DNA from 4 places in the Sphingobacterium sp. UBA7631 genome. Region 1 is predicted to be linked to each of the others. Evidence: riboswitches for the same ligand, from Rfam matches in the RefSeq annotation. Region 1 holds a riboswitch; each other region holds the start of a gene.
What was found. Region 1 has a riboswitch for S-adenosylmethionine ahead of B3P16_RS13375 (methylenetetrahydrofolate reductase). Riboswitches for the same ligand answer to the same signal wherever they lie in the genome.
Positions count from the first base shown of each region.

Region 2: it holds a riboswitch for S-adenosylmethionine, as region 1 does, so the genes downstream of both, B3P16_RS07845 (hypothetical protein) here and B3P16_RS13375 (methylenetetrahydrofolate reductase) in region 1, are expected to answer to the same signal.
Region 3: it holds a riboswitch for S-adenosylmethionine, as region 1 does, so the genes downstream of both, metE (5-methyltetrahydropteroyltriglutamate--homocysteine S-methyltransferase) here and B3P16_RS13375 (methylenetetrahydrofolate reductase) in region 1, are expected to answer to the same signal.
Region 4: it holds a riboswitch for S-adenosylmethionine, as region 1 does, so the genes downstream of both, B3P16_RS08990 (O-acetylhomoserine aminocarboxypropyltransferase/cysteine synthase family protein) here and B3P16_RS13375 (methylenetetrahydrofolate reductase) in region 1, are expected to answer to the same signal.

Region 1 is NZ_DLIX01000007.1:340,338-343,995, reverse strand. Features, by position in the region: gene B3P16_RS13390 (30S ribosomal protein S16) at 1-310, shown strand, start outside; gene rimM (ribosome maturation factor RimM) at 430-954, shown strand; gene B3P16_RS13380 (hypothetical protein) at 1,065-1,916, shown strand; SAM riboswitch class I at 2,146-2,248, shown strand; gene B3P16_RS13375 (methylenetetrahydrofolate reductase) at 2,319-3,275, shown strand; gene B3P16_RS13370 (DUF2723 domain-containing protein) at 3,519-3,658, shown strand, end outside.
Region 2 is NZ_DLIX01000004.1:722,934-726,591, reverse strand. Features, by position in the region: gene B3P16_RS07855 (SusC/RagA family TonB-linked outer membrane protein) at 1-699, shown strand, start outside; gene B3P16_RS07850 (RagB/SusD family nutrient uptake outer membrane protein) at 705-2,222, shown strand; gene B3P16_RS07845 (hypothetical protein) at 2,323-2,586, opposite strand; SAM-I-IV-variant riboswitch at 2,653-2,746, opposite strand; gene B3P16_RS07840 (DUF3050 domain-containing protein) at 2,957-3,658, shown strand, end outside.
Region 3 is NZ_DLIX01000003.1:210,482-214,139, forward strand. Features, by position in the region: gene metE (5-methyltetrahydropteroyltriglutamate--homocysteine S-methyltransferase) at 1-1,436, opposite strand, end outside; SAM riboswitch class I at 1,515-1,618, opposite strand; gene B3P16_RS04125 (response regulator transcription factor) at 1,803-2,492, opposite strand; gene B3P16_RS04130 (sensor histidine kinase) at 2,595-3,658, opposite strand, start outside.
Region 4 is NZ_DLIX01000005.1:132,056-135,713, reverse strand. Features, by position in the region: gene B3P16_RS08990 (O-acetylhomoserine aminocarboxypropyltransferase/cysteine synthase family protein) at 1-1,212, opposite strand, end outside; SAM riboswitch class I at 1,468-1,580, opposite strand; gene B3P16_RS08985 (FUSC family protein) at 1,763-3,658, opposite strand, start outside.

The DNA of each region.
Region 1 (3,658 bases):
CGCTATCCTTTCTTACAAAGGTGTTCTTTACAAAAAACACTTGCAAGGTGGTGTGAAAAAAGGTGCTTTTGATGAAGCTGCTGCTGAAGCTAAATTTACAGCTTGGACTGACGCTCAAGAAGCTAGAATCTCTGGTAAAAAAGATGGTTTAGCACAAACTAAAGCTGAAGCTAAAAAAGCTGCTTTAGTGGCTGAAGCTAAGAAAAAAGAAGAAAAAGCTGCTGCTGTAGCTGCTAAAAATGCTCCTGTAGCAGAAGAAACTGCTGCTGAAGAGACTGAAGCTCCTGCATCAGAAGAAACTGAAGGTTAACTCTTTCATAAAGTATTCGAGAAAGCCGACTCAATCTTGAGCCGGCTTTTTTTGAAACAGCCAATAGGCTAATCGTTTGCCAAATCATGTCTCACAGCTAATCGCCAAATAAGAAAAATATGACTATTGATCAATGCTTTTACATCGGTTACATCAGTAAAACAAGAGGTCTTAAAGGAGAAGTACAACTGTTTTTTGAATTCGAAGAATACGAGAGTTTGGATATCGATGTTGTCTTTGTGGAAGTGAACAAAAAGCTTGTTCCTTATTTTGTTGATGCCATTAAATTTCAAAAAAATAGCACTGCTTATGTAACATTTGAGGATGTGGATCATATCGATAAGGCTCAGGTACTCGTTCGTAAAAAGCTATATCTTTCCAATGATAAAATGCCCGAGCGCGACCCGGATGATTTTAGATATACTGATTTAATCGGATTTTTAGTGATCGATGAAAACCATGGCGAACTGGGGCAAATAACAGATGTTCAGGAATTCCCACAACAATTTGTCGCCACAGTAGATATGGATGGCAAAGAACTGATGTTTCCGCTGTCCGACGATTTGATCTTAGGAATTGATGGCGAAGAGGAGATCATTGAAGTTGAATTGCCTGAGGGATTGGTCGATCTGTATAAGGAATAGGCATATCCCCAAGCTTATTCAATTGAATATCCTATACTTACTATTGCAGTAATTTCTTATCTTGGTCCTTATATATTAATATTACTATTGGCCATAATTATTAATTGATTTTGAAACCGTTATTACTGCTGTTATTCACACTCTCATTGTCTTCGTGTACTTTCTTTGGGAAGAAAAAGGAGTTTCCTGAAGGCAACTACCAAATGATATTGGGCTATTCAAATGATGAGTATCATAAATTAAAAAGAGAATCTCCCCAAAATGTGGAGGCAGATACCTATGGTAATGATCCTATTCTATACCGATCCTTTCTTTCGCTTCATGATAAGGACCAGTTTGTCATGGCGATTGATGATATCTTACTCTTTGGTAAGTACAAATTTGACGGTGATAGATTAGAATTGACGGATGAGAAAAAAGGTAGTGTCGCTTTGGATATTGTTAAAATAAAAAAAGATTTTGTTCAGCTGAGAGGTGATTTTTCACAGTTTAGCTCAGCACGTATACCCACTAGTGAAAGACTTTATATCAACTTTGCGTTAGATAAAACCCTTATCCGGGAAACGCCCAGTAAATTTGATAGCCAAGTGAATTTATGGCGAAATGCTCCGGTAAAATCGGAAAGTGAAAAGGAGATAAAAGCGAGGGCCTTGAATTTTGTAGATTATTCTATCGCTTATTTCCAACACATATCAAGCTCTGGCACCCATCACGATTATCGAATGGATGGTGTCGAATCACCAATTATTTATGCCGAGAATGGCATTGTGCTCAAGGCATGGGCAGATGTTCCTGATTCTTGGAAGGAATTATTTTACAACGAAAAAGAGGCATTAGTCGCCTATCACTATTTATTTGACGGATTTAAATATGGATCGAAAGAGGAGTACCATGTTACAGGACTCTTATTGGTCACATTTTATCTCAAAAATTTACGAAATTCTTTGGCAGCTAATCTTTAGCCAATGTTCTTGTGGCATAGTCAATCTCTTCGCTGTCTATGATCCTCGATCGTTAATTCTACTGGTTTTTCTAGGTCTTTAACTATTGGTAGGGTGAAGAATCCTGTCGTTGCATGGACACAAAGCTAAAGTGACGTTGAAACATCGTTTATTGAAGTCTTTTTGCTGCTATTTTTGCCTTTTCGAAAAAATATTTTTGTCTTTTGATTTTTTAAAACGATATTAGCAACGCTTATAGAGAAAGGCCGAGGGAATAGACCCGTTGAAGCCTTAGCAACCTGTATTGTTCAAGGTGCTAAATTCTACCCTACTCCATGTGGGAAAGATAAGTTACATGTAGATAAACGATTCCTCGACGTGTGCGTTTCGATGTAAGCCAACCAAACTAAAAACAGTTTTTTAATGAAGATTATCGATCATATCCAGAATGCCAAAGGAAAAACATTGTTTTCTTTTGAGCTATTGCCACCGGCGAAAGGGCAGGGCATCCAAAGTATTTTTAAAACCATGGATGAACTGATGGAGTTTAAACCTCCTTTTATCGACGTCACCTACCATCGGGAAGATTATATCTATAAAGAGCATGCGAGTGGATTACTGGAACGTGTTTCCTATCGTAAACGTCCTGGGACAGTGGCGATATGTGCGGCCATCATGAATAAATATAAAGTGGATGCGGTGCCACATTTGATATGTGGGGGGTTTACAAAAGAGGAAACTGAAAATGCATTGATCGATTTGAACTTCCTGGGGATAGATAACGTTTTGGTGTTGCGGGGTGATGCACGTAAGGGCGATGCCGATTTTATACCAACCGATGGTGGACATGCTTTTGCAACAGACCTATTGGAACAGGTAACCGATATGAATAAAGGAAAGTATCTGCATGAAGACATTATCACGTCGGAAAAGACTGATTTTTGCATCGGAGTAGCCGGGTATCCCGAAAAGCATTTTGAATCTCCAAATTTCAATACTGACTTTAAATATCTGAAACAAAAAGTCGATATGGGAGCAGAGTTTATTGTGACTCAGATGTTCTTTAATGTTGAAAAATACAAGGAATTTGTAACAAAATGTAGGGACAATGGAATCCATGTGCCCATTATTCCGGGATTAAAACCACTGACAACAAAAAAGCAATTGGTGACCTTGCCAAGAATTTTTCATTTAGATATTCCAGAGGAACTGAGTGACGCTGTCGCGGCATGTAAAACGAATGCCGACGTCAGACAGGTAGGTGAAGAGTGGTTGGTACAACAGTGTCAGGAGCTGATTAAATTTGGCGCTCCGGTATTACATTTTTATACGATGAGTAATCCTGGTCCAACAAAGAAGATTGTTGAAAAACTAGCCTAACTCATAAAATGATAAAAAAGGGAGCAGATAAGCTCCCTTTTTTATGATAATATTCATTGTGAAAGCCTGAAATAGGTTGAAAGTCTCGGCAGCGTGGTTTAGGTCGATCTCTATATTCAGTGTTGAATAGCCTGTTTACAGTCAGGTACTGGTGTTAAATAGTGTTAATTCGTGTGTCGGAGTCAGGATAACTTTTTAACTTAAAGTGCTAAAAAGGATTTTAACAATAGACCAATTGACCTTATGACGTACAATAGATTAAATTCTCTACTCGGTTTTGCTTGCGGACTAATTGCCACCTGTGTATATATCGCTACAGTTGAAAAGACGGTAAGCTGGTGGGATTGCGGTGAATTTATAGCCTGTGCCTATAAATTGGAGGT
Region 2 (3,658 bases), on a different contig from region 1:
GAACCGGAAATCGGGGGCTATACAATCAAGAAAAACGGCTACGCGATGGACAGTTTTTATACCTACGAAGTCATGGGTATATTCCAATCGGAACAAGAAGTCGCTAGTTCGCCTAAGCAGTTTAATGACAATACATTGCCAGGAGATCTCAAGTACCGGGATGTCAATGGGGATGGAAAAATAGATGCGAACGACAGAACAATTATTACGGGTGTAGATCCAAAGTTGAACTATAGTTTTAATCTAAGTGCAAGTTTTAAGGGCTTTGACTTTTCGGCCCTATTACAAGGGGTATATGGTGTCAAATCTTATGTTTCGGGCTGGGGTGTAACTCCTTTTGTACAGGGTAGCCCACCGACAAAAGATTGGTTAGACCGTTGGACACCTGAAAATCCTTCGACTACGATGCCCCGTATTTATTGGGGTTGGAGCGCTCCGGAGAAATTCAGTCGAGCTTCCAGCTATTTTATACAGGATGCTTCCTACTTCAGGTTGAAAAACCTTGTATTAGGATACACTTTACCTGATGGGCTATTGAAAAAATATAAAATTGACCGCCTACGGGTTTATTTTTCGGGTGATAACCTTGTGACTGCAACCAAATTTAAGGGCCTGGATCCTGAGCGCTATGGAAATGGTGACCTCGTGCAATATCCGCAAAACAAGATTTATTCATTTGGTGTACAAGTTAATTTTTAAGTGCTATGAAAAAGAAATTTATAACAGCGTTGCTATTATCCGGACTATTTTTGGGTTCCTGTAACAGTGCCTTGGACCTCAATCCTTTGGATCAGATTGCTTCGGACAACTATTTTAGCAAAAAATCGGATTTTGATAATGCCTTGGCCGGTGTTTACGCTTCGTTGCAGAGTGAGACGTTCTCTTATGGGATGCCTTTTCGGGACTGTCTGACCGACAATGGCTATAATCAGTTCAATTCAGGTAGCGTCAACGAAATCGTTGGCGGCAATTTAAATCCAACAACAGGTGGCTACGAAACCGGTATCTATAATGATGCATACGTAGCGATAGGCAGAGCAAATCGTTTGATCGAGAAATTACAAAGCTATGCAGGGGCAGACATAAACGATGCAGAGAAAAAGAAAATGGAAGCTGAAGCCCGCTTTATCCGTGCTTTCGTTTATTTCCAATTGTACAGTATCTATGGTGAGGTGCCGCTTGTGCTGACTCCCCTCAATCTGGAGAATCAGCGTCAGCCAAAGGAAAGTGCAGAGAATATACTAAAACAGATTCGAGCTGATCTGGATTTTGGGATCGCCAACTTAGCGCCTAAACCTTATTTCAATAATGGGGGGCATGCGGCCGCCAGTTCAGCAAAAGCCTTGAAAGCACGGGTTTTATTGTTTGCGGCTTATGGTGACAAAGGAGTGCCCGATTTAGCAATTTTGAAAGAGGTAAAAGACTTATGTACCGATATCATGAAAGAGTATACCCTGAGTACGGCTTTTGAAAATGTCTTTCGCGATGCGACACAAAAGAATAATACCGAGATTATCTTTTCGGTCAATTTTCTGGCACCGAATAATACTACCCCTTGGGACATGTACCTAGGCGATTGGATTGCTGCTTCGCCTTTACAAAACCTGGTGGATACCTATGAATGCAAAGATGGTTTGCCTTTTGGTGAATCACCGTTGACCGACCGAACCAACCCGTTCAAAGATAGGGATCCGCGCCTGAGCAAAACAATTTTTGTGGACCATCCTGATTTTGGCGGCGGTAAGATCCATACACCGTCCAATCCGCGGCCTACAGGTTATGGGGTGTTGAAATTTTTGGATCCGGCCAACCTACCTTTTGGTTTTTCAACATTGAGCCAACAGGATGCGGTTATACTGCGGTTTGGCGAGGTGTTATTGATGTATGCCGAAGCACAAAATGAAATAGCCGGGCCAGATCAATCGGTTTATGATGCCATGAATACTTTGCGGAGTCGGGTTCAGATGCCTGGGTTCCCTGCCGGTTATACCAAGGAAAAAATGCGCGACCGTATCCGCCACGAAAGAAGAGTCGAACTTGCTTTTGAAGGACTACGGCATTACGACCTGATTCGTTGGCATATTGCGGGTGAAGTACTCAATGCTGTCAAAGACAGTAAAGTGCCCTATCATTTCGAAGATAAATTCTATCGCTGGCCATTACCACAAACAGAAATTGAGAAAAGCGCAGGGATACTGATTCAGAATCCAAACTATAAATAACAAGACTTTTTGCCTTCTTCTGATCGGCAATTTCCTAAACCAATCACAGCAGCGCGCACGAAATCTTTTCGATGCGCGCTATTTTTGGCGGTGATAACGATTACTGTAAAGGGATCAACACATTCTGTTCCAAGCGTACAGGGACATGCTTCACCGAGGTAAAACCGTCTTCCTTAGAAACGATGTTGGAAAGATCGAGTCCTCTTTTGGAGAACGTACTGATCAAAGCTGTTCTAAAGGTAGCTTTTGATGATCCCCAGCCTTGTCCTAAGATGGTGTCATTGTTAAGCTGTATGAGTTCATCCGTTGAATAATAACTGAATTTTTCCAGTAAGTGTTGGTAAAGATTTGTTGTAGTAGCCATACAATTTAAAAATTTAAAGGATTAAACCATAAACTGTATCCAGATCTTTGTGGGAAAATAATCGTTCTGCAACGTTTATTTTGGTCGAAACCCGTATTAATTTACCACCGCGGTGCCTGCACTCGGTTGGTATTGCATCATGCAATTCTGAATACTCTATAAATATAGTAGAGTATTTTTTATTATAAAAAATATTTTTGTTTTTAAGGGTAAATGAGCGTTAAAATCAGTACAAGGGAGGTCAAAGTGGGGGCAGGTTGTTGTTTTTGATTTGGTTATGAAGCGGATAGCTGGACGGTCAATTTATCATGCTACTGTAATCTCATTTAAAATACTTTAATAAATAAAGATAAGACGATACTTTTGCGCCATGAATAGAATTGCGGAAATTAATGAATACATTGCTGCCGAACGCGAGGTATTATTGCAACACCCTTTGTATCGTAAGATCAAAACGATCAAGAATCTACGTTCTTTTACAGAAGGGCATGTTTACGCTGTATGGGATTTTATGTCTTTACTAAAAGCTTTACAGATTAAATTGACCTGTACGACTTTACCCTGGTTTGCGAGCGAGCATCCATCAACACGCTATCTGATCAACGAAATTGTATTGGCAGAGGAGTCGGACGAATACATTGATGGCCGCCGTTTGAGCCATTTTGAAATGTATCTGGACGCCATGGATGCCATGGGTGCCGATCTTCATCTGGTCAATAAATTTATCGGTCATGCCAAAAAATCGAGCGACATATTCGATGTCATCGCGACGACAACATTGGATAAGCGGATCAAAGACTTTTTGAATTTTACATTTGAAGTGATTGCTGAAGGTGAGGTGCATAAAATTGCTGCCGCCTTTACGTTCGGGCGTGAAGATCTTATTCCGGGAATGTTTACCTCTATCTTGGAAGAAATTAAAACAAATTTCCCTACAGCCAATTTGGATAGCTTTATTTATTATTTCCAGCGTCATATTGATCTGGACGGCGACGAGCATGGACCTTTGGCCATGCAGATGATCACAGATCTTGCGAAGGACGATGACGTTAAATGGGCAGAAATGAAGGAG
Region 3 (3,658 bases), on a different contig from region 1:
TCTGCGATTGCTTTATCGTATTCTGCCTGCGTAATAGCACCCTTTTTCAGATCTGCTCTCCATTTACGAACATCTTTCGTTTGTGGGAATGAACCGATAGTTGTGGTCGGGAACGCCGGTAAGTTGAATTTCGCTTGTTGCGCTGCTTTACGGTCTGCAAATGCTGAAGTGCGTTTTGCATCGTCATCAGTAATATTGCTTGTACGTGTTTTAACCTCTGGTTTGTGGATCAATGGAGAGGTACGGCGGCTTTCAGCAGCCGCTTTGTTCGCTTCGAAGCGTTTTGCTGTTTCAGCATCAACTTCTCCCTCCGCTAGTACGGCTAAGTCTTTTACTTCAGCTAATTTTTGTTTAGCAAATGCTAACCAGTTTTTTACTTCAGTTGGTAGCGATTGTTCATTGTGTTCATTGTCTAAGTCAAAAGGAACGTGCAACAGTGATGAAGAAGGAGCTACCCATACACGGTCTTTTCCTAATGCATCAACAGCCTGTTTGATTTTAACCAATGATTTTTCGTAATCATTTTTCCAGATGTTACGGCCTTCAACAATACCTAAAGATAATGTTAATGAAGCAGGAACTTTAGCCAATACCGTATCCAATTGATTTTCACCGCGTACCAGATCCAAATGTAAAGCATGGATAGGTAGGTTAACTGCGATATCTTCGTTGTCTTTTAAAGATTCGAAGTAAGTCGTTGCGATTAATTTGATATTTTTTGCTGCTGCAGCTAATTTTTCGAAAGTAGGTTGATATAAAGCTTTTACTTTAGCATCTAAATCCAATGCTAAGAAAGGCTCGTCAATCTGAACATATTGTGCACCAGCATCAGCTAGTTTAGCTAGTATTTGCTCATATACTGGAATAAGTTTATCCAATAAATCGATACGGTCGAAGCCAGCTTCTTTTTCTTTACCGATCAAAAGGTATGTAATAGGACCTAATAGAACTGGTTTAGTATCGATGCCCAATGATTTTGCTTCGTTGTATTCATTTAAGAATTTTTCGGAAGTCAATTTGAATTCTTGATCTTTTGTGAATTCTGGTACCATGTAGTGGTAGTTCGTATCCAACCACTTGGTCATTTCCATTGCAGTCACGTCGATTCCTTCTTGTTGGAAACCGCGCGCCATGGCAAAATATAGATCTAAACTGTAATTGTTGTCTACTTTATTCAATAAAGAATGGTAGCGAGCAGGAATTGCACCAACAGTGAGGGTTAAATCCAATACTTGATCGTAAAAAGAGAAATCATTGGAAGGGATCAAATCTATTCCAGCATCTTTTTGTGTTTTCCAATTGCCTTCACGAATTTTTTTTGCTGTGTCCAATAATTCCTCAACAGAAGATTTTTTAGCCCAATAGGCCTCATTGGCTTTTTTCAATTCGCGGAACGCGCCCACACGAGGGTAACCTAAATTGTTAGTCAATAACATAATGAATGTTTTTAATATTTCTTTTTCAACTATATTTCTTGCTAGAGAGAGAAGGACACACTAGAATTTGGTGACTTCGGCTTATCATTCCCATATCAAGTAGGGTAGAATTTAGCACCTTGTCAAGGGACAGGTTGCTAAGGCTTCATCGGGTCTATTCCCTCTGCCTTTCTCTATAAGCGACGCTAAGTTAGAACATTTCTTTTTGAAATGCAAATTTTTTATAAAAGTGCGTCAATTTTTTATATTCTACTAAGGATGAAATTGTTTTGTTCTTTTATTTTCATCCACGAATTCGAGTAAGTCACGCTTGAATACGTGTGTAGCATAAAAAGGGGAATGACTATATTTTTCATTCCCCTTTTTTTAGCTGACCAAAAGTTTGTAACCTTTTCCGTGCACATTGACAATTTCAACTTTGCTATCTTCTTTTAGATATTTACGAAGTTTACTGAGAAATACATCCATACTTCTACCCGTAAAATAGTTATCATCATGCCATATTTTTAACAACGCTTCTTCCCGGGTCAGCACATCATTTTTCTTTAAGCAAAGCAAGCGGAGTAGTTCAGCTTCTTTCGTGGAGAGTTTTTGCATCTGTCCTTTGTAAGAAATCTGCTGACTTGTATAATCAAAGAAATAATCGCCAATTTCAAATTTATCCGCAACCACTTCTTCTTCTTTGTCTCGAACACTGCGTTTCAGCAAAGCATTGATGCGGAGCAATAATTCTTCCACTCGAAAAGGCTTGGTGATATAATCATCTCCTCCTAGCTCAAAGGCTTCGGTCTTATCTTCCATCATCCCCTTTGCTGTGGCAAAGATAATAGGAACAGTATTGTTTGTTTTTCTGATTTCACGTCCAACTGTAAATCCGTCCTTTTTTGGCATCATGACATCAAAAATACAAAGGTCGTAGTTATTTTTTTTGAATTGAGAAATCGCTTCATCTCCATCCGTGCATAATGTGACGTCAAATTTTCCCTTTAATTCGAGATAGTCTTTTAAAAGATCCCCCAAATTAGGATCATCTTCTGCTAATAATATCTTTTGCATAATGAATATATTAATTTTCACCAATGTCCCTTGATGCTGATAAATCAGCCTTCCTCAACCTTTGAAATTTTTTAAAGAGGAAATATACAAAAAAGGAACGTTTTATTTTTTAATAGGCAAAATTACTTCAAAGGTCGTGCCTTTATCTTTTTCACTTTTAACTGTAATTTTTCCGTTCAGCCTTCTCAGAATGTCCTGTACATAACTTAAGCCAAGGCCAAATCCTTTGACATTATGAACATTCCCAGTTGGAATACGGTAAAACTGGTCGAAAATCTTTTGCAGGTGATCCCGGCTCATCCCAATACCATTGTCGGCTATGGTGACAACAATGGTGTCGCCAACATTTTTTGAATTGATGTTGACATGTAAATCTCCTTTGCTGTACTTGATGGCATTATCCAAAAGATTGTAAAATACATTGGAAAAATGTAACTCATCACCAACGACAACATCCTTGGTCGCTGCAAGATCTATACTGAATTTCCCGCCAATATTTTGCATCCGTAGCTGCATACTGTCCGTTACTGCCGAAACAAGATCATTGATGCATACTTCTACCTGGTCGAGTTTTAGCGTTTCTTTTTCTAGTCTTGCCAAATCGAGCACACGTTCAATATGATTTCCGAGTCTAACATTTTCGTCGTAGATGATATTAGCCAATTTCTGAACGCGCTTGTGGTCGGCATTGATGTCTGGATCTTTAAGTGACTCACTGGCAATCATAATTGTTGCAACAGGTGTTTTAAACTCATGCGTCATGTTGTTGATGAAATCCGTCTTCATTTCCGAAACTTTCTTTTGTCTGAAGATGATAATCAGTGTATAAGCAAAACACCCCACCAACAAGAAAAGCAGTGCCAGCATGGGCAGCAACAGATAGCCCATATTATCGGCAATTATCGCCTTTTTATTGGGGAAATAGATGGTTAATTTTCCTGGCGCAGCACCGATATCACCTTTAAAAAGTGCCGTTGAGTATTTGGTTGTATTTGTTGGGTTATTTAAAGCGGCTTCGTTTAAAATATTATTTAGTAATATATTGTTTGTGCTCCATATTTCAATATTGAAAGGAGCTTTAATGTCGCGTTGAGCCAACTCCTCTTTGATAAGTTCTTGAACGATGATCACATTCAATCGATCCTTTAATGGACGTTTAGCAAGCT
Region 4 (3,658 bases), on a different contig from region 1:
ATTGGCTTGATCTTCATCACTCAATTGTTGATGGGTTGTAGCTGCTGGATGAATAATCAATGACTTCGTATCACCAACATTGGCTAAATGACTGATCAATTCTAAGCTGTCGATAAAGCTATTGGCCTTTTGCGCTGCGTCACCTTTAAGCTGGAAAGAAAGTACCGCGCCATAGCCATTTTTAAGGTATTTTTGTGCGTTAGCGAAGCTCGGAGAGCTTTTTAATCCCGGATAGTTTACTTTTTCTACCTGTGGATGCGCCTCAAGCCATTTTGCGACCTCTAAAGTGTTGTCTACATGGCGTTGCACCCGCAAAGACAAGGTTTCAAGTCCTTGTAATAATAAAAATGAATTGAAAGGGGAGAGTGCTGGTCCGAAATCCCGGAGCCCTTCCACACGCGCCCGAATGGCAAATTGAATATTTCCGAATGGTCCGCTTTCACCGAAAACTTCGGAAAATACTAAACCATGATAGCCTTCAGATGGTTCGGAAAATTGCGGGTATTTTCCATTGCCCCAATTGTAGTTTCCGCCGTCGACGATGACACCGCCAATGCTTGTGCCATGTCCACCGATCCATTTAGTTGCCGATTCAACAACCACATTTGCACCATACTCCAGAGGTTTAAATAAATAACCTCCGGCTCCAAAAGTATTGTCGACGATTAATGGTAAGTCATATTTTTTTGCTACGGCAGCAATTTTTTCAAAGTCGGGAATATTGAAACTTGGGTTTCCGATTGTTTCAACATAGATTGCTTTTGTTTTATCATCAATGAGCGCTTCAATTTTATCTGCTTCGGCGTCTGTTGCAAAACGAGCTTCGATGCCTAGGCGCTTAAAAGAAACTTTAAACTGGTTGAATGTACCGCCGTATAAGTTGGATCCCGCAACAAAATTGTCACCACTTTCCAAAATATTATTTAAAGCTATAAACTGTGCCGCCTGGCCGGATGCAACAGCAACAGCTGCAACTCCACCTTCCAGTGCCGCAATACGTTGTTCGAAAACATCCGTAGTAGGGTTCATAATCCGTGTATAAATATTACCGAACTGCTTTAATGCAAATAAGTTTGCGCCGTGTTCGGCATTTTCAAATACAAAAGATGTTGTTTGATATATAGGAACTGCTCTAGATCCCGTAGTAGGGTCAGCGACTTGACCAGCGTGAACCTGAAGAGTTTCGAATTTTAAATTTTTGTTTGAAGACATAATATATCAGATTTTAAGGGTTCAAAAAGAAATTGCAAAGTAAAAAGAGAAGCATACACACCTCCTTGAAGGGTCTGTTAAATCTTTATCCAAGAAAACGGAAATTATTTTTAACAAGCATGGAAGTGCATATGCATACGCATTCGCATCGATACAATTGTACGATGGGTTACACTTTCGCTTATCGTGCGGTTCACTTGTGTTGAACCTGAATTTTTAATGGACTTCAGTAATTTAATAATCATTGTCTTATGTCATTTATATGCTCCAAAACGATATTGTTTTGGACAGGAATTGGCACCTTTTCAAACAAATTGAAGGTTGCCAGTGGGTCATTGAGCCAGTCTCTCGCCACTTCTTTATAAATCAAGACCTACTGATGAAGGGAGGTGTTGATTAGAAATCTTCTTTCGAAGACGACACAAATATAAACTCTTTTTTTATTAAAGCAAAAGAAATGCTATTTTTTAGTTAAAGGAATTTTGAATAACATGCCGATTGGCATCACATATCTTCCGATGAAACCGCAAAAGTAACTGTCAATCGGGTATTATGATTTCTTTAAATTGATCCGTTCTGCAGTTTGATTTAAATCTGTTAGAAGAGGTTTAAGCGCATCGATTCTACTATGGATATCATAGGCGAGGTGGCGATTCGTCTTTTTGCTTAACGATAGCGAAAGGCCCACCAAATGGGAATTGACCTGATATGCGAGTGCCTGAAAATGGTGAATATGTGACCAATCCATCCATTTGTGCTCGGGTTCTTTTTTCATTTGATTGATGGCGTCTGAAAACAGGGCCATGGCGGTCTGCGCCTTTTTACGAGCCAGTCGTATATCAAACGAACTTTGTCGTTCGTCCGACAGACGGTTATTGATGATCTGGAAATAATGCGCGTTGTAAAGGGATACCTCTTTTGCCAGCTGAACCATGCCTGTGCTCTGGCGCACAGGTATCAAGAAATAACCCGCTATAGCCAAGAATGCTCCAATCAGTGTGAAAAGTATTCGGCTGCCTAAAATGAGATTGATGTTCCCTTCGAACAGATTGAGCGCAATCACAATTCCCAAGGTAATGAAGATGACACTGACCATATAATTAGATCGGTTGAACAAAAAGAATCCAAAAAGACCCAATGCAGCTATGGTTAGGAGTGCTGGAAGAAAATGAATAGAAATTAAGCAGAACACACCAACTATAATACCCGAGAATGTACCGACAATACGTTCTATATTACGGGTTTTTGTCATTGAAAATGCTGGCCTGGCAACAATAGCGATCGTCAGTAAGATCCAATAGGTATATTTAAAATCAAAAAATAAAATACCGATCAATGCACCTGTTCCAAAAAGAAGAGCCATCCGAACCGCAAATCGAAAAAGCGGATTATTCAGATGGAGTTTACTTTTTAGATCAGCGAGATTACGTAATGGTCGACTGATAAATTGTTGGTACTCGCTGGTGTCAATCTTATCCTGAATTTCCTGATTTTGATAAAAAGCGACCTGGATTCTGTTGAGTACATCAATAATTGCTTCGATGTTGCATATGATAGAACATAATATACCTTTTGCTGGATCGGCCTGTTGTTCTTGAATTTCTTTTAAATCCCGTAAGAGGGCATTAATTTTAAAGTTATTATGGTATAATTGATGTGCATACCGGAACCTCTTGTTGGGTTGTGAAAAGCTATCGATTTCTAACGCTAATAATTTGATTGTGTGACGAATTAAGGGGAGGCTGCCCGTGTCTGCAAGATTTTTGCGAATTGCATCGTAGTCATGATCAAGCGCAATAATTAACTCATGGAGGTCAATTAATCCATAAACCTGACTGAGCCAATAATTGCTTTTATGCCACTGTTGGCTTATGATTTTTTTTTCTCGAAACAGAAGAGACCTGATTTGTTCCTGCTGTTCGCTGATCTGGCCATGAATTTTTCCTACGCGACTGTACGTAATATTCAAAGGAATATCGGGATCGTAAGACTGTGATCGTATCAATAGAAATTGGGACAATCCATGAAAGCCATTAGCCATGGCATGTTTTAAAGAGCGATAAGGTTGTATATAGGCTTGTAAAAGGCTAAAAAAGTAATATATTATGGACCCTGTTGTAATCTGTAAGCTAACCGCAAAGGGGTGTTGTGGGGCCATTCCGATCACAAAACTCATGAGAATCAATGTCATGTTTCCAATTGCAGCATAGCGGGCTCCAAAAATGCCGTATAAGGTGCATATAAAACCGGCTGACGCTAGCACGATAACCAAGGGCCAATGATAGGGAAATACAATAGCTGTAAACAATGATGCAATAAAGAAGGTGGGAATACATACCAGAGCTGAAGAAAGTTTATCTTTTCTGTTGCCAGGAGGATCGGTGAGTGTCGTTAACAACGATCCGACACCGATTCCGATAGCCGTGCTCGCTTGCGCTCCCAATAA